Regions from separate parts of the Brucella cytisi genome, predicted to be linked through region 1. Evidence: riboswitches for the same ligand, from Rfam matches in the RefSeq annotation. Region 1 holds a riboswitch; each other region holds the start of a gene.

Region 1 (7,300 bases):
CTGCAGCGCTTCGTTCGCCACATTGAAACCCGTGTCAGTGACAAAGCGCTTGGCCATTGCCGACCATTTGCCCGCATCGTGGGTTTTGCGATCAAGCTTGCTGGCAGCGGAGTAAAGAAGAAGGCGTGACGCGGAGAGTTCCGTCTCCATGTCCGCCAGGCGGAATTGCAACGCTTGAAAACGGTCAATTGTCTGACCGAAGGCTTTGCGCTGGCTGCAATATTCCAGTGACTTGTTGAGCGCCGATTGTGCACCGCCGAGCGAACAGGCAGCAATATTGAGCCGACCGCCGTCAAGCCCGGCCATCGCTATGCGAAAACCCGTTCCTTCTTCACCGAGAAGGTTTTCAGCCGGGACGCGACAATTGTCGAAAATGACGGTTCTTGTCGGTTGCGCGTTCCAGCCCATCTTGAATTCATTTGCGCCAAACGAAAGGCCGGGTGCATCTTTTGGCACAACGATGGTGGAAATCCCCTTGGGGCCGTCCTCGCCGGTACGCACCATCGTCACATAGACATCCGTGGCGCCTGCACCGGAAATGAACTGCTTGGAACCATTGAGGATATAATGATCGCCATCGCGTGTAGCGCGTGTTCTGAGCGCCGCCGCATCCGAACCCGATCCGGGCTCGGTCAGGCAGTAGCTGGCAAGCCATTCCATTGACGTGAGCTTTGGCAGAAAGCGCAGGCGCTGTTCGTCATTGCCGAAAGTGTCGATCATCCATGCGGCCATGTTGTGGATGGAGACGAAAGCCGAGAATGAAGGGCATGCAGTTGCCAGTGCTTCAAAAATGAGCACTGCGTCGAGCCGCTTTAGCGCCGAGCCGTCCACATCTTCACGCACATAAATGCCGCCCATGCCGAGCGGTCCGGTCTCTTGCAATACGTCGACGGGGAAATGCTTGTCGCGGTCCCATTGCAATGCATGCGGGGCAACGCGATCACTGGCGAAGGCTCGCGCCATATCCTGAATGGCAAGCTGATCTTCGTTCAGTTCGTACTGGTTCTGGTCGGCAGCATCCATGGTTTCCTCCCTGTAGCACCGCACCTTTTCACCGGACTAGATCATAACCGTGTGAGACTGCCAACGCTCCATTGGAATAATGTTGCTCACATTTGTAATAAACTGATGCGCATTTTTGCATAGACGCTCGCCGATTGAGGTCCCGTTGCCTGAAAGTTCAGTTTAAGCTACGCAGCAGTCCATGGCACGCGCAATCATGTTTCAGGGAACGGGTTCGGACGTCGGCAAAAGTGTTCTTGTTGCCGGATTATGCCGGGTTGCGCGCAATCGCGGCCTGAATGTTCGGCCGTTTAAGCCGCAAAACATGTCCAACAATGCGGCGGTCAGCGACGACGGAGGCGAAATTGGTCGGGCGCAGTGGTTGCAGGCGCTGGCTTGCGGTGTGCCGTCGTCTGTCCATATGAATCCGGTACTCCTCAAACCGCAGACTGACATGGGTAGTCAGGTTGTCGTGCAGGGACAAGTGCGAGGCGAGGCGCGCGGGCGCTATTATCAGGAATTGAAGCCACAACTTATGGCGGCTGTCATGGAATCTTTCGCCAAGGTCAGCGAAGGCGCGGACCTTGTGTTGGTGGAAGGGGCAGGGTCACCAGCTGAAATCAATCTCCGGGCCGGTGATATCGCCAATATGGGGTTTGCCACACAGGCCGATGTCCCGGTTGTTCTGGTCGGTGACATAGACAGAGGTGGCGTGATTGCGTCTCTCGTCGGCACGCACACTATTCTGTCCGAACAGGACCGCGCCATGGTTCGCGGATTTCTGATCAACAAGTTCCGGGGCGATATTTCGCTTTTTGATGACGGGCTGGCTGCCATTACCCGGTTTACCGGCTGGCGCTCTTTCGGCGTGGTTCCGTGGCTGAAAGCAGTATCGCGATTGCCAGCCGAAGATTCGGTCGTTCTTGAGCGTGCGGTACGTGGAGACAAGAAGTCGCTTGTGGTTGCTGTGCCGATGTTGCCGCGCATCGCCAACTTCGATGATCTTGATCCGCTAAAGGCTGAACCGGATGTAGAAGTGGTCATGGTGCCGCCTGGTTCGAGCATTCCCGGCGATGCGGGCCTTGTCGTTCTGCCGGGGACAAAGTCCACGATAGCCGATATGCAGGCGGTTCGGGACAATGGCTGGGATCGCCAATTATCTGCCCACGTGAAACGAGGCGGTCATGTGCTTGGTATCTGCGGCGGGTTCCAGATGCTTGGTCGCCACATCAGCGACCCTGCTGGTATCGAGGGGCATGTACGCGACATTGACGGTCTTGGGCTGCTCGATATCGAAACGGTGATGGAACCTGAAAAAGTGGTCCGCAATGTGCAGGCGACCGCGCTTCTCCATAATGTGCCGCTGGAAGGTTATGAAATCCATATCGGACGAACGACCGGACCGGATATGGGGCGGCCTTTCGCCCGAATTGGCGAGCATGACGATGGAGCCATATCGCCAGACGGGCACATAATGGGAACTTACCTCCACGGTATTTTCAATGCAGACGAATTTCGCCGGAGATTTCTGGAGGATCTTGGTGTGCGTAGCAGTTCAGTAAACTATCGCGCCGGCGTTGAGGCTGCATTGGATGAGCTGGCCGAAGGGCTGGACGCATGTCTCGATATCGATGCACTGTTTAATTTGAAATGAGGTCGTCAATCATCGGTCGCAATTGACGACGATGGGGCGAAAGCCTAGTGTCGAAACCATGCAACAGGTTTTTTGCCGGGACGAATCCCGGCAATACCAAAAAGGGAATGCGACGGACGGACCCAATCCGGGCGTCTTTATCGCAGCCGACCCCGCGACTGTAGAGCGGAGAGGGATGAGGCAAGCCGGGCAACCGGTAACCACTGGAGGCTGTAAAGCTTCTGGGAAGGTAGTTTCAATCCCCGCGACCCGTGAGCCAGGAGACCTGCCTGTTGCGTGAGGGCATTGAGCCCGAACCCCATGGGAGGTTTTTCCCTGCTGCCTGCACGGAGGTTGTCATGGCTGCACGTACTCAAAATTCTGTTTCCAGCACACTCGCAATGCCGCTCGCTGCCCGTCTGGGCACGGCTGTGGTTTCACTGCTTCTCGGTGCGTTCCTGATCTACGGCGTAGGGCTTGCCCATTCTGATACGTTGCACGATTCAGCGCACGATACGCGCCATTCCTATGGTTTTCCCTGCCACTGAGCAGTTTAACATCTTTCGGAATTGAAGCTGAGCAAAGCTCGATGGTGGACGGCTATCGGCGCGAAATTGCTATTGAGGGACAGAAATGTTGATCCGTTATTTGTTGGCGACGCTTGCTGCGGGGCTTCTAGCCGGGCTGCTGGTTACTCCCGCCATGTATTTGAAGACAGTGCCTTTGATCCTGCAGGCCGAAACCTATGAAGATGCTGGCGGTGGCCATAGTCACGGCGAGGCGGAAGCCACACCGCATGATCATGGCGCCGCTGCCGAAAGTGACGAGGAAGAAGGGGCTGAACTACCATTTGGGCGGTTGGGCAATACGATCCTTGCCAATCTCGTAGCAGGTGCAGGTTTTGCCTTGCTGCTTGGTGGCGTGGCCTTGCTTCTCGGACGCCGCATTACGGTGCAGAATGGGATTTATTGGGGCGTCGCGGGTTTTTTTGCAGTCGCGTTTCTGCCCGCATTGGGATTGTCACCGGAATTGCCGGCAATGCCTGCGGCTGCTCTGGCTGAACGCCAGCTCTGGTGGCTTGCTACCGTGGTGCTGAGCGGTTCAGGCCTCTATCTCATCGTGTTGCGCCAGGAAATCTGGGCAAAGGCCCTCGGTCTGGTGCTGATCGTGGTGCCGCATCTTTATGGTGCTCCGCATCCCGAAGACATCTCGTCACCGATTCCATCACTGCTTGCTTCGCAATATGCAGTCGCATCGCTGGCGACGAACCTGTTCATGTGGGCCGTGATCGGCCTCGCACTTGGCTGGTTCATCCAGCACTACGCATCGTCCGAGATTGAGGGCTGATGAAAATGGCTTCGCCGGGAAAATCGGTTCTGGTTCTTGGCGGAGCCCGTTCGGGTAAGTCGTCCTATGCCGAGAAAATGGTTGAATCCTCGGGACTTCAGCCACTCTATCTGGCAACAGGGCGTGCCTTCGACAAGGAAATGGAAAACCGCATTGCCATTCATCGCGACCGACGTGGTTCGGAATGGCAGACGGTGGAGGAGCCACTCGATCTCGTCGGTGCACTGACATTGAATGCCGCTGCGGATCGGTTCGTGCTGGTCGATTGTTTGACCCTGTGGCTGACCAATCTGATGATGGCCGAGCGCGATATAGCGACAGAGACGGCAAGTCTTGTCGCCATGCTGCCGAATCTTGCCGGGCCTGTGGTTTTTGTTTCGAACGAAGTTGGACTTGGGATCGTGCCTGAAAATCGCATGGCACGGGAATTTCGCGATCATGCAGGCTTTCTGCATCAGGCAGTGGCCGCGATTGCGGATGAAGTTTATTTCATGGCGGCAGGGTTGCCGCTCAGGATGAAGGGATAAATCGATGCAGGGACAGAAAATTCCCGCAACAGTCATCACGGGTTTTCTCGGATCGGGCAAAACGACGATGATCCGCAACCTGTTGGAAAACGCCAATGGAAAACGCATTGCGTTGATCATCAATGAGTTCGGCGACCTCGGTGTCGATGGCGGTATTCTGAAAGGTTGCGGTATCGAAGCATGCCGTGAAGAAGATGTGATCGAGCTCAACAATGGTTGCATTTGTTGCACCGTTGCCGATGATTTCATCCCGACCATGACCAAGCTTCTGGACCGCGCTGATCGCCCCGATCATATCGTGATCGAGACGTCCGGTCTGGCATTGCCGCAGCCGTTGGTCGCGGCTTTCAACTGGCCAGAAATCAAGACGCAGGTAACAGTCGACGGTGTAGTAACCGTGATCGACGCCGCAGCGGTGGCCGAGGGGCGTTTTGCCGATGACCACGACAAGGTGGATGCGCAGCGCGCAGCGGACGAATCTCTTGACCATGAAAGCCCCTTGGAGGAACTTTTTGAGGATCAGATTCATGCAGCCGATCTGATTGTTCTCAACAAAGCTGACCTGATCGACGCCTCAAGGCTGGATAGTGTGAAAGCCGATGTGGCCGAGCGTTCGCCTCGCCGCGTGAATATGGTTCCTGCGAGCTTTGGCAAGCTTGGAGCTGACGTTCTGCTCGGCCTCGGCGTCGGCACGGAAGACGACATCGCCAACCGCAAATCCCACCATGAAATCCATCATGCAGATGGACATGAGCACGATCATGACGAGTTCGAGAGCTTCGTGGTCGAAGCGGGCTCCGTGGCCGATCCCAAGCTATTCACGGAAAAGCTGAAAGCGGTCATTGCGAAACACGATATTCTTCGTCTGAAGGGCTTTGTCGATGTGCCGGGCAAGCCGATGCGTCTGGTCGTGCAGGCGGTTGGTCCGCGTATTGAGCATTATTTCGACCGTCCATGGGGCAAGGATGAAGCGCGCTCCACGCGACTGGTCGTGATCGGGCTGCATGATATCGATGAAGCAGCCATCGCCAAGGCCGTGAAAGACGCTGTCTGACCGATGCATCTTCTTCTTGCCCAGAAAGGAACAATCAGCGACGGCAATGAAGCCGTCGATCTCGGCCAAACGCCGGGAGAGATATTGTTCCTTTCCGCCGCCGATACCGAACTGGCCAGTCTGGCGCAGGCGCACAGGCTTACGCCGGATTTGCCAAGTTTGCGGCTGGCCAATTTCCTCAGTCTCACCCATCCCATGTCGGTGGACGCATATGTTGAACGCACGGCCCGATGTGCCAGCCTTATCGTGGTGCGCATCATCGGCGGTGAGACTTATTGGCCTTACGGGCTGGAAGCGCTGCATGCTTGCGCACTCAATCACGGTATCAAGATTGCCGTATTGCCGGGAGACGACAAGCCGGATCATGGGCTGGACCGGTTTTCAACGATCTCTGCGCACGAGCGAAATGAACTCTGGCAGTATCTGATCGAGGGCGGGGCTGTGAATGCCGGCGCATTCCTTCACTACTGCGCTGCGCTGATTGCGGGTTCCGAGAAGCCTGAAAGTGCTGCACCTCTGCTCAAGGCTGGTCTGTGGTGGCCGGGAGAGCATGTCTCCTCGCTGGATAGTATTCGCACGCACTGGAGCGATGCAAAAGCACCTCTCGCTGGCATTATTTTCTATCGGGCGCTGGTGCAAAGCGGACAGACGCAGCCTGTCGATGCACTGATTGCTGCTTTGCAGGCAAAAGGCCTCAATCCGCTTCCGATATTCGTTTCGAGCCTCAAGGATCGATTGTCTGCGGCAGTCGTCGACGGTCTGTTTGAGGATTGTCCGCCGGATATCGTTTTGAATGCCACGGGGTTTGCAATTTCTTCGCCGGGCGCCGAGCGCAAGCCGACTGTCCTCGACAAGCGCGGCAATATGGTGTTGCAGGTGATTTTCTCCGGCACACCGAAGGCAGTTTGGGAAACGTCACAGCAGGGCTTATTGGCGCGCGATCTGGCGATGAATGTCGCTTTGCCCGAAGTGGACGGGCGTGTACTTTCGCGTGCCGTGTCCTTCAAGTCGGCAAAACAGTTTGATTCGGCAGTGGAAGCGAATATCGTGACGCACGAGCCGCATGAAAACCGCGTGGGTTTTGTGGCGCAGCTCGCTGCAAACTGGGCGCGGTTGAAGCGGAAATCGCCCGATGAAAGACGTGTTGCGCTTATCCTTGCGAATTATCCGAACCGCGACGGGCGGCTCGGAAACGGGGTAGGGCTCGATACGCCAGCCGGAACGGTTGAAGTACTGCACGCTATGGCGAAGGGCGGCTATCCCGTCGCTGACCTGCCCGTGGACGGTGATGCATTGATGCGTGCGTTGACGGCAGGCCCGACCAATGCTGCACGTGACGGACGTGAGATTCGCGAAACGATTTCACTGAATCAATACAAGGCTTTCTTCAAAAGACTTCCCATTGCGATTCAGAAAGAAATCGAAGAGCGTTGGGGGGCGCCGGAAGATGACCCTTATTTTGCACAGGAGCTTGTCGCTTTCGCATTGCCGTTGATGCGGCTGGGCGAAACTTTTGTCGGTATCCAGCCCGCACGGGGCTACAATATCGACCCGAAAGAGACTTATCACTCGCCTGATCTGGTGCCGCCGCACGGCTATATTGCCTTCTACGCTTTTCTGCGCGAGGTCGCCGGCATCGATGCCATTGTGCATATGGGCAAACATGGAAATCTGGAATGGCTGCCAGGGAAGGCGCTTGCGCTGTCCGAAAACTGCTACCCCGAGGCCGTGTTCGGT
Region 2 (7,300 bases), on a different contig from region 1:
CGTCGACAGGATCATAGAAAGCATCAATATCGTGCAGCAACGGGCCAGGAACAGAGCGGCGACGATCCCAGATTTCTGTGACCCGCTTTACCGCTAGAAGCCCGGACGAAATAACCACGGCCTTGATATCTTTTCTTTGCGTGAGCAAGGATGCAACGATATGGCCCCCGCCGGATTGCCCGGCCAGAATGAACCGCTTGATACCATATCGTTGTTTAAGTTGATCCAGCGCGCCGTTCATAAGGTCGACTTCGCGTTTGTGACGGCGCTGATTATGATCCCCAGACGAACCGTAAAGACCCGGTCTTGCAAGAAAAACAACCGGAACGCTGGCCTTTTCACTCCATTCATACATGTCCGACGTAATGGAAGCGGGCGATTTGCCAAGATAGGATTTGCCTATGAAGCGTACTGCTTTCGAGTTCCGGAGAATTGCATCTCCGGGGAAGTAGACGATGGCGGTTGAGTTGTCCTCAGACCAACCGCCAGAATAATAGCGGATGCATTCTCCTCGCTTCTCTACTTCTACCCAGAAGCTATTCGTGATTTCCGAGCATTGTTGGGCGAGGCCGATGGAACCGTTCAAAGCATCATATTCGGCGAAGGTTTCCTCACCCATCGGAACGCTTAGCATGCGTGGCCTGGTACGCTCGAACGGCCCGAGTTTCATCGCGTCTGTCTGTGCACTGCCTACACCCCAGGGGATCGACAGGAAGACAAGAAGTGAACGGAATATTCTCGCCAGCACCTTCATTTGATCGCTTTCTCGTGGGCTTCATTCTGCCCGCCCGGATTCTGCATAACAATAATTACCTGAACAATTACATTCCTGGTTTTGAATTGGAAGGAAACTGATAGGCTCTGATGGGATAGACGCCCCTCCGACGGCGTTGATGTGGCAGAATAGGTATGTTGAACACTATTGAAGAGGAGGCGTCCATCCCATCAGAGCCACAAAGAACGTCCTTTCGCTTGCCCTTATGTCCATCAATAGCGGGAACTGAGCCCAGTACTATCACAAAGTCGCAGACGCGGTCGGCCAGACGTCCTTGCAGACCGCACCTTACTCGTACTCACTATTTCACGAGTGGCCGTTGGTTTCCCTGCTGCCGCAGAGCAATTCGGTTGCCATCGGGGTCCAGCGCTGTCACCAGCACGCCATAAGCATATTCCTGGGGCTCCTGCTCGACGAACTTGACGCCACGCGCGCTGAGCTCGATAAAGTCCCTCCGAAGATCGTCAGTTTGAAGAAATATTGCCCCTGTCTTGTCAGTGTCGGAAGCCGCGCGGCCACCAACACCTGGCCAAAGCAGGATTGGCCATCCCTGACCTTTGTAGCTTATCAACAGGAAGCGACCCTCAGGACCGGGATTGTCGGCTGTCTTCTCGAAGCCTAAGTTTCTGGTATAGAAGTCAAGCGACCTGTCCTGATCCGATACGAACAACGTCGCGAACATAACCTTGCTAAACATTCCGATACCTCTTTGTTCCGATGCGAGCACCGATTGTTTGAGTAAGACGACGTCACCGCCGGAACCGTTCTTTGTCACATCCGCCAGTTTTCGTTCGTCATACCCATGACGAAGTGTTTGAAGGAAACGTGACCGATGGAAGCAAAAAAAATCTCGCTTGAGCAATTCGAGGCCAATCGCCCACACCTGCGGGCAGTGGCGTGCCGCATGCTCGGTTCACTGAACGAAGCAGAGGATGCGGTGCAAGAAACCTGGCTGCGCCTCTCCCGAACGAAGGTCGAGGATATCACCAATCCGGGCGGTTGGTTGACAACCACCACAGCCCGAATCTGTCTAGATATGCTGCGATCACGCAAGGCGAGGCGTGAAGAGTCTTTCGACAAAATCGGATCCAAGACTATTCACGAAGCTGGCAAAGGTCTGGAGGACCGGTTAACCGCAGCGGATTCGGTCGGCCTGGCCTTGTTTGTGGTGCTCGAAAAACTTGCTCCCGCTGAACGTCTGGCATTCGTGCTGCGCGACGTATTTGCGGTACCGTACAATGAGATCGCCTCCATTGTCGGCCGGTCCACAGAGGCTACGCGCCAACTCGCAAGCCGCGCCCGCCGCCGCGTGCAAGGTTTGCCGAAGGCGGATAGCGCCGACCGCGCCATGCGGTGGAAGCTCGTCGAAGCCTTTCTTGCCGCGGCGCGAGGCGGCAACTTCGAGGCGCTGGTATCCGTGCTGGATCCGGACGCCGTTTTCCGGGCCGATTGCGAAGCTACCCGCCAGGGTTCGCTTCCTGAGATCCGCGGCGCAAGGGCCGTAGCAGAGGCTTTCAAGGGCCGAGCGCACAGTGCCTTGCCGGCGGTTGTGGATGGGTGCCCTGGCCTCATCATAGCTCCTGATGAACATCGGCATTTTGTGCTACGCTTTTTCTTTAACGACGGAAAAATCATCGCAATTCGGGCGGTTGCGGACCCTGAGTGCCTCGCACGCCTCGACTTGAAACTGTCGCCGGGTTGATAATTGGTCGCTAGTCCCCCAGCCACTTCATTAGAGGAAATTGCGCTTGGTGGAAGGGATCTGTGCTTTTATTTCACGATTGGAATACCGGGCCCGCTACACTGAATGCCAACGGGCTCACCAATCGCAGTATACTCATCCGAAAAACCTTCGTTTTTTTTGCAACGGCAGCGACAGCAACGAGGTCGCTAGCCGTGCGAGCGCTTGCACCTTCGTTCCAGACATTGGTGTAAAAGTCACACGATTTCCAAAGTGATAGTTTCACTTTTCATGCTTCAACCACCGCTGATGGGCGGGAACCGGTCGGTCGGCTTGCGGGCGGAGAGAGGGGCGAAGTGGCCTGCAAAAATCTGTCGTGTAAGTCGGGCTTTGACACCCGACCATTGCGACAGGAATTCCCGTGAGAATTTAAAGTCAGTTCTTCCTAATGCAACATTGAGGAATTTCGAGACAAATAGCCGAATAACAAACAGAGTTCGGCGATTGCGCGAGTGCGAAACGACCCATCAAATGCAGGGATCAAATACTTAATTTTTTGGCGAACGGAGCAGGCAGAACTCTTCGCCCCGGAAGCGAAGTGCGACATAGCTACATTGGTTCATGTGATCAATCAAACAGGCTTGCTCGGGAGTTGACATTTCTTCCATCGTGCAGCGCTCTGCCGCACATATCTGACTATAAATCTGACCGGTAGGAACATGCGCGACGAAAAGCGAGGTCTTCGGTCCTTTCGGGTTGAGAGTTTCATATGCGGCTATCAACCTCTCGAAAACCTCACGATCCTGCCCCACAGGGTCAAGGTCGATCCCCATCTCGCCAACCTTGCCCACCATTTTCATGTAGCGCAGATGTTTTGATTCAGAACAAACAAGTCGATCAGCCTTTGCGGGGATCGAAAACGTCAAGATAATGGCACTGAAGATAACTGCCATCTTCTGCATAAATTCTCTTTCCATAGGTGATTAAGGGCCGTGTAAAGTTTTGGCTTTGCTGTCAATTCCGGCCATCTTAACGTCTGAGTCATGGAAAGTCATTCAAAACGACAAACGGCCACAATGAGGTCGGGACCAGACTGTCCGATTTTGCCGACCATGAATAAAATAGCCGCCATAGAACGTGACCCATCGCCAAGACTGTTATCGGCCCCATACCAGTCATGGCTATCGAGCAGGGATTACCAGAACCTGCTCGTGGCCTTGGACTTAAAGATATAAACATTTCTTTATGTGCTATTGACATTGTGTGGCCGATGCAGGAAGGTTGCAATGTCTAGGTTCTCCGGCTGTCGTATTCGATACGCCGGAGCTAAGAGGGAAGTCCGTGCCCCGTCTCATTCGGGAAAGTCGGCGCTGCCCCCGCAACTGTAAGCGGCAAGCTGACGTCCAGAATGTCACTGGGGTTCTCCCTGGGAAGACGGACGATAGCAATGACCCGCTAGCCAGGAGACCTGCCTTGGCAAAGTAACGTCCACGGGCGGGGTGTCCCGGTGTGCCGTAGCAAAGACCGTGTAACGGTCTGTGTTGCTATGTGTCCGCTGACCCATGCCCCCAACTTATTGGGATAGGTTATGTCTCAAACCGCAATTCCAGTCGCCGCCAAGGGCGAGCCGGTCGTAGATCGGTCGCATATCACGACGCATCACGACTTTACGTTCCGCGTCATGAGCCATCGTTTTGATGAGAACTATCACCCTTTGGACAATACGCGTATCACGACGAATTTTGCTAATTTGGCCAGAGGAGAGAACCGCCAGGACAACCTCCGTAACGCCTTGAGAATGATTGACAATCGTTTCAACGCGCTGGCGCATTGGGATAACCCGGAAGGCGATCGCTATTCCGTTAAACTCGAAATCATTTCGGTTGAAATGAAAATCGGTCTTGAAGGCAAAAACGATGCCTTCCCACTGATTGAGATACTGAAGACGAATATCGTGGATCGAAACACCAACGAGCGTATTGAGGGTATTGTCGGAAACAACTTCTCTTCTTACGTGCGGGATTATGACTTCAGCGTATTGCTGCCAGAGTACAATAAGAACCGATCCGAATTCGCAACGCCGGACAATTTCGGCGATCTTCATGGAAATCTGTTCAAATGTTTCCTCAATTCAGCTGCTTACAAAGAAAATTTCAATAAACCACCCGTCATATGCCTGAGTGCATCAAGTAGCAAAATCTATCATCGGACAGACAACCAACATCCTATACTTGGTGTCGAATACCGGCAGAACGAGTTCTCGCCGACCGATGAATACTTCAGAAAAATGGGATTGCAGGTTCGATTTTTCATGCCTCGAAATAGCGTTGCACCTTTGGCTTTCTATTTTATCGGAGATTTGCCGGGTGATTACACAAATCTCGAGCTTATCAGCACTATCAGTACGATGGAGACCTTCCAAAAGATTTACCGACCAGAGATCTATAACTCCAATTCTCCAGCAGGTGCATGCTATCAACCGAACTTGAAGCAGCAGGACTATTCGCTGACCCGAATTGTCTACGACCGAGAAGAGCGTAGCAGGCTGGCTGTTGAGCAGGGAAAGTTCGCGGATGAGCACTTCATCAAACCATACAAAGAGATTCTTGAACAATGGTCTGCCAATTACGCTCATTGACGAACTAACGATAAAAGGTCGCCCATCATGAAAAGACTATTGCCCACCTCAACGGCTGGAAGCTTACCGAAGCCCTCCTGGCTTGCACAACCTGAGAAACTTTGGTCACCCTGGAAATTACAGGATGAGGAGTTGATTGAAGGCAAGCGAGACGCTCTGCGTTTGTCCTTGGATGATCAACGACGTGCGGGTATTGATATCGTCAGCGACGGTGAGCAGACGCGCCAACATTTCGTCACGACGTTTATTGAGCACCTCAGCGGCGTTGACTTTGAGAAACGGGAAACCGTCAGAATTCGTAATCGCTATGATGCGAGTGTGCCGACAGTCGTTGGGGCTGTTTCTCGCTCAAAGCCAGTTTTTGTCGAAGATGCAAAGTTTTTGCGTCAGCAGACCAAGCATCCCATCAAATGGGCGCTGCCGGGTCCCATGACTATGATCGATACGCTCTATGATTCGCATTATAACAGTCGTGAAAAGCTGGCCTGGGAATTCGCCAAAGCTCTCAATGAAGAAGCCAAGGAGTTGGAGGCTGCTGGTGTCGATATCATCCAGTTCGACGAGCCTGCCTTCAATGTGTTTTTTAATGAGGTAAATGACTGGGGCGTTGCCACGCTGGAAAAGGCAATGGAAGGACTTCAGTGCGAAACTGCCGTCCATATTTGCTATGGTTACGGTATCAAGGCCAACACCGATTGGAAAAAGACCTTGGGATCGGAGTGGAGGCAGTATGAAGAAACCTTCCCAAAACTGCAGAAATCCAGTGTCGATCTGATCTCTCTCGAATGCCACAATTCGCATGTTCCCATCGATTTGATTGAACTCATTCGAGGTAAAAAGGTGATGGTAGGGGCCATTGACGTGGCAACCAACGCCGTGGAAACCCCGGAGAACGTCGCCAACACTTTGCGGAAAGCATTGCAATTCGTGGATGCCGACAAGCTCTATCCTTGCACAAACTGCGGCATGGCACCTCTGTCTCGTCAAGTAGCGGTCGGGAAGCTGCAGGCCCTGAGTGCAGGCGCGGAGATCGTCAGAAGAGAGCTTTCGGCTTAGTGTTGGAAAGCCGGGCTGCCCCATGTCACACAGCTGAAACCAAGACATTGTTGCGTGCTGAAGCCAGAAGGGTCGCAGGTCTCTTGCCCGTTTCAGCACCTGTTGCTTTTGGTCTAGCTGATGAGTTCCGGTCGTCGTACACACCCTCGGATTGGGGAGGAGATACCTTGTTCGCAGAGTTTTGCAAGTCTGTTTTATCGCTTTCCCTGTATCGAGATCAGCTACTATTCGTACAAAGCTGTATTATCCGTTGGCTTCTGTTCCAGCCGTTTGGACCGATGTATGGAAACCATCTGACGCAGGTTTTCCTTCGCTTCACATCTGCGGTCGGGATAGCGGATCCGGCTTGCCGATGTTCTGCGCGATTGTCTCAACAACCGGTAAATCCGGTGCTGACACGCTTTCTCCGTCCAGTATCCTGCGGGCGCGATCCTTATCGATATCACCTACCCAGGATGCGATGACCACGGTTGCCACGCAATTGCCGATATAGTTGCCGAGTGCACGCGCAATGCCCATGAACCAATCCACTGAGAGCACAAGGACCAGCCCGATGGCAGGAATGCTGGGGATGGCCGCCAGCGTCGCAGCGAGGATGACAATCGCCGAACCTGGCACCCCATGAGCACCTTTAGACGTTACCAAAGCGACACCAAGAATCGCCAGAAGATCACCTAACGCGAGTGGCGTATTCGTGGCTTGGGCGATGAATACAGCAGCAAGTGTCAAATATATCGAGAATGCATCAAGGTTGAACGAATAGCCGGTTGGGATGACAAGGCCCACAGTGGAATCTTTAATACCGAGATGTTCAAGCTTGCGCATGGTCTGGGGCAAGACCGCGTCGCTCGAGGCTGTACCCGCAACAATACTGACTTCGGTGCGCAAATAGCGCAGCAGCTTCACGATGCTGAAACCGGCGGCCCTCAATATGGAGCCGAGTACGATGGCGACGAAAAGCGCAATTGTCAGGTAGAACAGAACCACGAGGTAGCCGAGTTGCGCCAATGATCCGATACCGTACCTGCCGACCGTGTAGGCTATGGCGCCGAATACGCCAAGCGGTGCCAGGCGAACGATAAATGCCATGATTTTGAAGACGACGTCGCCAGCCATCTCGATGATGTGGAGAAGCGGTCTGGCGCGCTCG
Region 3 (7,300 bases), on a different contig from region 1:
CCTTCAGCGAAACGCGCTGACCAGTTACCGATGGAAACCAGTTCCAGTCGTCCGTTTTCCTTCAGATATTTTACCTGTGCGCCGAGTGTATCGACATGAGATACGATCCCGCGCGCCGGTCTCTCCGTCAGGCCCGCCCGGCGTGCACGAATGGCACCCCGGCGCGTCAGCATAACCTCAAGCCCCAGATGCTCCAGCTCGCGCGCAACATAACGCACGGCTTCGTCGGTAAACCCGGTCGGGCTCGGTATGGCGAGAAGCGCCTTGAGCCGTGTTACGAGATAGTCCTGATCGATTGTGATAGCGGTCTGCATCATTCATGTGTCGCAAAACAAGACCGCAACGTCAACGTCATCTCCAGAACAGAAAACGTCGGCACCGGTGTTACGCGGCGCCGAGATGCCATCAGAAACTCCAGTCTTCATCCTCAGTCGCGACCGCCTTGCCGATGACGTAAGAAGAGCCGGAACCGGAGAAAAAGTCGTGGTTTTCGTCTGCATTCGGCGAAAGCGCAGACAGGATCGCCGGATTGACCTTGCACGCTTCAGCTGGAAAGAGCGTTTCATAACCAAGGTTCATGAGGGCCTTGTTGGCGTTGTAATGCAGGAATTTTTTGACGTCTTCAGTCAGGCCAACGCCATCATAGAGCGCTTCCGTGTAGCGAACCTCATTGTCGTAAAGTTCCAGAAGAAGCTCGAAGGCAAAATCCTTGATTGCCTGTTTTTGCTCTTCGTTCAAGCGTTCCAGTCCACGCTGGAATTTGTAACCGATGTAATAGCCATGCACAGCCTCATCACGGATGATGAGCCGGATAAGATCGGCTGTATTGGTCAGCTTTGCCCGGCTCGACCAGTACATCGGCAGATAGAAGCCGGAATAGAACAGAAAACCCTCCAGAAAGACGCTGGCGATTTTCCTTTTCAGCGGATCATCTGCGCGATACTGGTCCAGGATCAGAGTGGACTTGCGCTGCAGGAATTCGTTTTCCTCGGACCAGCGATAGGCATCGTCAACATCCGGCGTCAGGCACAGCGTCGAGAAAATCGACGAATAGGATCGTGCATGAACCGCTTCCATGAAGGAGATGTTGGACAGCACCGCTTCTTCATGCGGCGTCGCTGCATCATCCATCAGCTTTACGGCACCGACTGCGTTCTGGATCGTATCGAGAAGTGTCAGCCCGGTGAAAACGCGGATCGTCAGTTGCTTTTCCTGCTGTTTCAGCGTTTCCCACGACTGAATATCGTTCGAAAGCGGCACCTTCTCCGGTAGCCAGAAATTACCGGTCAGACGGTTCCAGACCTCAAGGTCTTTCTCATCTTCGATCCGGTTCCAGTTGATCGCACGCACGGCTGCAGGCTTCGGCTTCTTGGTCTTCACTTGAATATTCATGGTCATCACCAGTGGTCAGAGGGCGCAGGAAACGCAGCCCTGCACTTCCGTGCCGGAGAGCGCCATCTGGCGCAGGCGGATGTAGTAGATGGTCTTGATGCCCTTCTTCCACGCATAGATCTGTGCGCGGTTGATATCGCGTGTCGTTGCGGTATCGCGGAAGAACAATGTCAGAGACAGGCCCTGATCGACGTGCTGTGTTGCTGCCGCATAGGTGTCGATGATCTTCTCCGGCCCGATCTCATAGGCGTCCTGATAGTAATCGAGATTGTCATTGGTCATGAACGCTGCCGGATAGTAGACGCGACCGATCTTGCCCTCCTTGCGGATTTCAATCTTCGACACGATCGGATGGATCGAAGAGGTCGAATGATTGATGTAGGAGATTGAGCCTGTCGGCGGCACAGCCTGAAGGTTCTGGTTGTAAAGTCCGCCTTTCATCACCGCATTTTTCAGGTCGCGCCAGTCATCCTGCGTCGGAATCGCAATGTCAGCCTTTTCGAAAATTTCTCGAACCTTTTCCGTCGCCGGCTCCCAAAGCTGCTCGGTATATTTGTCGAAATATTCACCCGACGCATACTTGGATTTCTCGAACCCTTTGAAGGACTTGCCCGTTTCCACCGCGATCAGGTTCGATGCGCGGATCGCGTGATAAGTCACCGTATAGAAATAAATATTCGTGAAATCGATGCCTTCCTCCGAGCCGTAATAAACCCGCTCGCGGGCCAGATAACCATGCAGGTTCATCTGGCCGAGACCGATGGCATGGCTTTCATCATTACCTCGGGCGACCGACGGCACGGAACCGATATGGCTCATATCGGAAACTGCAGTCAGGGCGCGGATGGAGGTCTCAATGGTCTTGCCGAAATCGGACGAATCCATTGCTGCTGCAATGTTGAGCGAACCCAGATTGCACGAAATATCCTTGCCGAGATAATTATAGGACAGGTCTTCGCCGAAGATGCTCGCTTCGCTCACCTGGAGGATTTCCGAACAGAGATTGCTCATGGTGATGCGCCCGTCGATCGGATTGGCGCGATTCACCGTGTCCTCGAACATGATGTAGGGATAACCGGATTCGAACTGAATCTCGGCCAGCACTTGAAAGAACTCGCGTGCGTTGATCTTCTTCTTGGTAATGCGCGCATCGTCGACCATTTCCCGATATTTTTCGGTAACCGAAATCTCGGTCAGCGGCACGCCGTAAACCCGCTCCACATCATAGGGCGAGAAGAGGTACATATCCTCGTTGTTCTTGGCGAGTTCGAAGGTAATGTCTGGAATGACCACGCCCAGCGACAAGGTCTTGATACGGATTTTCTCGTCCGCGTTTTCGCGCTTCGTATCTAGGAAACGCATAATATCCGGATGGTGTGCGTGTAGATAGACAGCGCCAGCGCCTTGCCGTGCGCCAAGCTGATTGGCGTAGGAAAAGGAATCTTCCAAAAGCTTCATCACCGGAATAATGCCGGATGACTGGTTCTGGATCTGCTTGATGGGTGCTCCCGCCTCGCGAATATTGGTGAGGCTCAAGGCCACCCCGCCGCCCCGCTTCGACAATTGCAGAGCCGAATTGATGGAGCGCCCGATGGACTCCATATTGTCCTCGACACGCAGCAGAAAGCAGGAGACGAGTTCGCCACGCTGTTTCTTGCCTGCGTTGAGGAAGGTGGGTGTCGCAGGCTGGTAGCGGCCTGAAATAATCTCCTCCATCAAATCGCGCGCCAGCTGTTCATTGCCGCGCGCCAGCGCCAGCGCCACCATACAGACACGGTCTTCATAGCGCTCCAGATAGCGCTTTCCGTCGAAGGTCTTCAGCGTATAGCTGGTGTAATATTTAAATGCGCCGAGAAACGTCGGAAACCGGAATTTCTTCGCATAGGCTTCGTCGAAAAGATCGCGTACGAAATTGAAGGAATACTGGTCCAGTACTTCCTGTTCGTAATAGCCTTCGACCACCAGATAATCGAGCTTTTCCCGCAAGTTATGAAAAAAGACAGTGTTCTGGTTCACGTGCTGGAGAAAATATTGCCGCGCGGCCTGCCCGTCGCGATCAAGCTGGATTTTTCCCTCGTCATCGTAAAGGTTCAGCATCGCGTTGAGCGCGTGATAATCCAGCCCGTCCGAGGATTTTGACGGTTTGCTGCTGCTGGAAGTTGCCGCTTGAGGCGCATCCTGCTGCGCCACTTGCCGTGCTTCGCGCTCTCGGATCAAGGTCGTTTCTACCGTGTCCAAAATCGTTCCATCCCGTTTTTGACATTGCCGATGTCTTCATCGGTTCCCAGAAGTTCGAAGCGGTAGAGATAGGGAACCTGACATTTGGCGGAAATAATGTTGCCGGCGATACAGAAAGCTTCGCCGAAATTGCTGTTTCCCGCGGCGATTACGCCGCGGATGAAGGAGCGGTTGCTGTCGTCATTGAGGAAGCGGATCACAGGCTTGGGGACAGCGCCCTTGGAGCCGCCTCCGCCATATGTGGGCGTCACGAGCACGAATGGCTTGCGCACCTGCAATCCGTCCGAACCGTCCATCGGGATACGGTTCGACTGCATGCCAAGCCGCTCAACAAACCGGTGCGTATTCTCCGACCGGCTGGAGAAATAGACGATCAGGCTCATGCGACCGCAGCCTTCAGGCGAGAGTGCTGATCATATCGGGCCGGAAGCCCGCCCAATGGGATTCTCCTGCCACAACCACCGGCACCTGGCGATAACCCATGCCCTGAACGAGATGGAAAGCATCGACATCGGCAGAAATATCGATGATTTCATATTCGATACCCTGGCGATCAAGGGCGCGTGTAGTGGCCGTGCATTGGACGCAGGCGGGCTTGCTGTAAACGGTGACGTTCATTTTTTCCTCACTGATTGGGGGAGACGCAAAGAGCCATTCGCGCATCGCAAGATGCGCGTTGAAAGACATGAGACACGGGATTGGCCAGCCGCAAATAAACAGCCTGACCGCAACAAACTATGCCTCGAAGGGAGGACCGGAACCGAAACTGAATATACTGGGCATGGACTTCACCCCGAAGCTATGAGCGGGAAGTTCGGGGCAGCAACCCGTAAGGCAATAGTTTGCCACACAAGATTGCGCGCCAACCGGACACCCCGCCCGTGGACGTACTCGTTCAAGGCAGGTCTCCTGGCTCACGGATCAACGTTCTGTCCGCCTTCCCAGCCAAAGCCAGTGACGTGATAGACAAAACTCTCCGCTTACAGTTGCGGGGGCAGCTCCGGCATTGCCGCATCCGTCATGGATGAAACGCACCGGATTCCCGTCTTAGCTTTCGACTCAACGAATCGAAAGAACCTAGAACACTATATATAGTAGCCGAAGTTAAAAACCCGTCAACGGATAGTTGGCGATAGCGTAAAATTAGTGAGCCAATTTGGGGACCCTGTGAACGCCAGGGACCATAGCTGCCTATTTTGCGGGTTTGATCGGTTTCGGTCTGAATTCCGGCTTGATGGCCTTGAGGGCCATGCGGTCCACCATTGCGGGGACAATCAGTTTCAGCCAGCGTCCGAGGCGCATCTGGCGTGTCATCAGCACCTCACGCTTGCGCGCCTGCGTGCCTTCCAGCATCAGCTGCACAGCTTCTTCGACCGGCATCATGTCATCTTCACGCACACCGCTCTTTCCCAGCGCGCTGCCGTCTGCGCTATAGCCCACCTTGCGAATGTCGGTTTTGACGACACCCGGATAGACGATTGTCACGGATATGCCGCTTGGGTACAGTTCCGCGCGCAGGGCCTCGCAGAAGCCTGACAGAGCAAACTTCGTTCCGCTATAGGCCGTGCGCCCAGGCACGCCGATCAATCCGGCCACGGATGAGACAGCGACAATCCGCCCCCTGCTGGCCGCCAGATATGGAAGTGCGGCATGGATAGGCCAGACACTGCCCCAATAGTTCAATTCCATCAGGTCATGCATCCAATCGAGATCATCCGGCTTGATCTCGGCAAAATTGGCATGGGCCGACATGCCCGCATTCACGATCAGCGTATCAATGCGACCATAGGCGGAAACCGCCTTATCGATCAGAGCGATACAGGCGGCGCGATCCTTTACGTCGGTAGGCACCACAAGGGTGGAGCTGCCCAGTTGCCGCAGTTCAGTAGCAAGATTCTCCAGCTTGTGCACATTGCGAGCAGCGAGCACCACAGCAACACTGGCGCGGTCGCGCCGAGCGATCTGCCGCGCGGTTTCAGCGCCGATACCATCCGATGCTCCCGTTATGATCGTCACGTCCATGCCAGGCCCTCCCTGCCTATCGATCAGACGACAGGCAAGGTACAGGCACGGCAATCCGTGCGTCCAGCACTTTAGACTTTGCGCGATAGAATGGCGGCCATCGCCAAACCACCGATCAGCGATATGTGCTCGAGTGCCACCGTCATGTCGCGGAAAGCTTCTTCTCCCTCCTTGGCCCAGAACGGGTGCGCAACGGGAATGGTCAGGATCGTAAAGACGGCAAGAACGCCACAAGCCAGCCAGGTTCCACGATTGAAGATGATCATCAGCGATCCGACAATCTGCAAAAGCAGGGTCGCGCTGTTGAACAGCCAGCCAGGATGGAGACCAAAGCTCTCCATTTCCACAGCATTGGCATCGAAATCGAAGAGCTTGGCCAGACCGCTCGACCAGAAAACGAAGGTCAGGACGACCCGCGTCAGCAAATGACTGGCACGGGAATCGAGGGTGTCGGCGATGAAACGCGGCATAGTCAGCCCTTTCCGCCGGTGACACGGATGACCTTGAATGCGACGGCCACGGCAATTGCTGGCGCGAGCGCGAATGTCACCGATAGCCAGAGCGAGGCATTCGCCGCGCCTTCCACGCGTCCGGGCACGGCAATGCCTGCAAAATTGGCAACCATCCCTGCGCAAGCCGTCCCAAAGGCTATGGCGAAGAGCTGCACGATCGTCATTCCACCCGCTGCGAGATCCTGCTCGGTGGACGGAGCGCTCTGATAGACGCGGGTAACGAGGCTTGGCCAGGCAAGGCCGATCCCGAAACCGATCAGGATGAGCCCCAGGCAAACGGGCGCGAGCAGCGACCAGTTGCCGTTGCCATGGATCGGGAGAAATACGGCAAGCAGGACGAGACCGGCAAGCGCGAGAACAGGTCCGGCAACGACAAGCTTGTCGCCGCCCTTCTCCTGCCATCTGGAACTCAGGAAGGATGCAACCGTCCAGCCGATTGCCATTAGTGCCGCCAGATATCCTGCCCATAGCGGAGACTGGCCATGCAGGTGCTGAAGCAGATAAGGCACGTATATTTCGGGCTGCATGCTGAGCATCAAAAGCGCAATAATGAGATAGAGAGCACCGAGCGGCGTCGACAGGCTGAATGACCGACGCGGCAGGAGACGTGCCTTGGCGTCGCGGTCCACGACCGCGATGATGGAGATCATGAATATCGCAGCACCCAGACCGACGACTTTCCATAGCGTCTCCTTTGACAGGCTCCCCGCTGACACCGCGAGGACAGCCCCGGTCAAGAGGATGAGCTGAAGAACCGGAATGGAAACTCGCTCATTTTTGTCCCAGCTCGAGCGTGGTAAAGTCGCGAAGGCCACTACGGTGAAAAGACCCGAAACCGGCAGCAACGACCAGAAAGCGGCGCGCCATGCGCCATATCCGGCAAAGATGCCCCCAATCGCCGGACCGATCAGAGTCGCCACGCCGAACATCGCGGAAATAAGACCGATTGCCCGGCCCCACAGGTGCTCGGGCAAAACGACACGTGTGAGACCATAAGCGAGCGCGTAAAGAAAGCCGCCGCCGAGGCCCTGCACGCTCCGCCCCGCCAGCATGACCGGCATGTTGGTGGCCAGAGACGAAATCAGCGTACCGGCTGCGAACAGCAGGGTCGCCACGACATAGGCGCCTCTTGGACC

What was found. A riboswitch is a leader RNA that binds a small molecule or an ion and turns the genes downstream of it on or off. The one in region 1 is predicted to bind cobalamin.
Positions count from the first base shown of each region.
Region 2: another riboswitch for cobalamin. It lies ahead of AAE521_RS17615 (DUF1852 domain-containing protein); the one in region 1 lies ahead of AAE521_RS12440 (CbtB domain-containing protein).
Region 3: another riboswitch for cobalamin. It lies ahead of nrdH (glutaredoxin-like protein NrdH); the one in region 1 lies ahead of AAE521_RS12440 (CbtB domain-containing protein).

Region 1 covers NZ_JBCAUP010000011.1:165,198-172,497, forward strand. Annotated here, with positions in the region: gene AAE521_RS12430 (isobutyryl-CoA dehydrogenase) at 1-1,023, opposite strand, end outside; gene AAE521_RS12435 (cobyric acid synthase) at 1,205-2,656, shown strand; cobalamin riboswitch at 2,705-2,943, shown strand; gene AAE521_RS12440 (CbtB domain-containing protein) at 2,995-3,183, shown strand; gene AAE521_RS12445 (CbtA family protein) at 3,269-3,982, shown strand; gene cobU (bifunctional adenosylcobinamide kinase/adenosylcobinamide-phosphate guanylyltransferase) at 3,988-4,509, shown strand; gene cobW (cobalamin biosynthesis protein CobW) at 4,514-5,563, shown strand; gene cobN (cobaltochelatase subunit CobN) at 5,567-7,300, shown strand, end outside.
Region 2 covers NZ_JBCAUP010000018.1:102,973-110,272, forward strand. Annotated here, with positions in the region: gene AAE521_RS17595 (alpha/beta hydrolase family protein) at 1-586, opposite strand, end outside; gene AAE521_RS17600 (VOC family protein) at 1,077-1,550, opposite strand; gene AAE521_RS17605 (sigma-70 family RNA polymerase sigma factor) at 1,608-2,477, shown strand; gene AAE521_RS17610 (hypothetical protein) at 3,005-3,418, opposite strand; cobalamin riboswitch at 3,732-3,946, shown strand; gene AAE521_RS17615 (DUF1852 domain-containing protein) at 4,045-5,094, shown strand; gene AAE521_RS17620 (methionine synthase) at 5,122-6,150, shown strand; gene AAE521_RS17625 (C4-dicarboxylate transporter DctA) at 6,466-7,300, opposite strand, start outside.
Region 3 covers NZ_JBCAUP010000022.1:36,540-43,839, reverse strand. Annotated here, with positions in the region: gene AAE521_RS19355 (osmoprotectant NAGGN system M42 family peptidase) at 1-314, opposite strand, end outside; gene nrdF (class 1b ribonucleoside-diphosphate reductase subunit beta) at 406-1,392, opposite strand; gene nrdE (class 1b ribonucleoside-diphosphate reductase subunit alpha) at 1,408-3,630, opposite strand; gene nrdI (class Ib ribonucleoside-diphosphate reductase assembly flavoprotein NrdI) at 3,618-4,013, opposite strand; gene nrdH (glutaredoxin-like protein NrdH) at 4,027-4,248, opposite strand; cobalamin riboswitch at 4,513-4,726, opposite strand; gene AAE521_RS19330 (SDR family oxidoreductase) at 4,822-5,652, opposite strand; gene AAE521_RS19325 (DoxX family protein) at 5,724-6,122, opposite strand; gene AAE521_RS19320 (MFS transporter) at 6,125-7,300, opposite strand, start outside.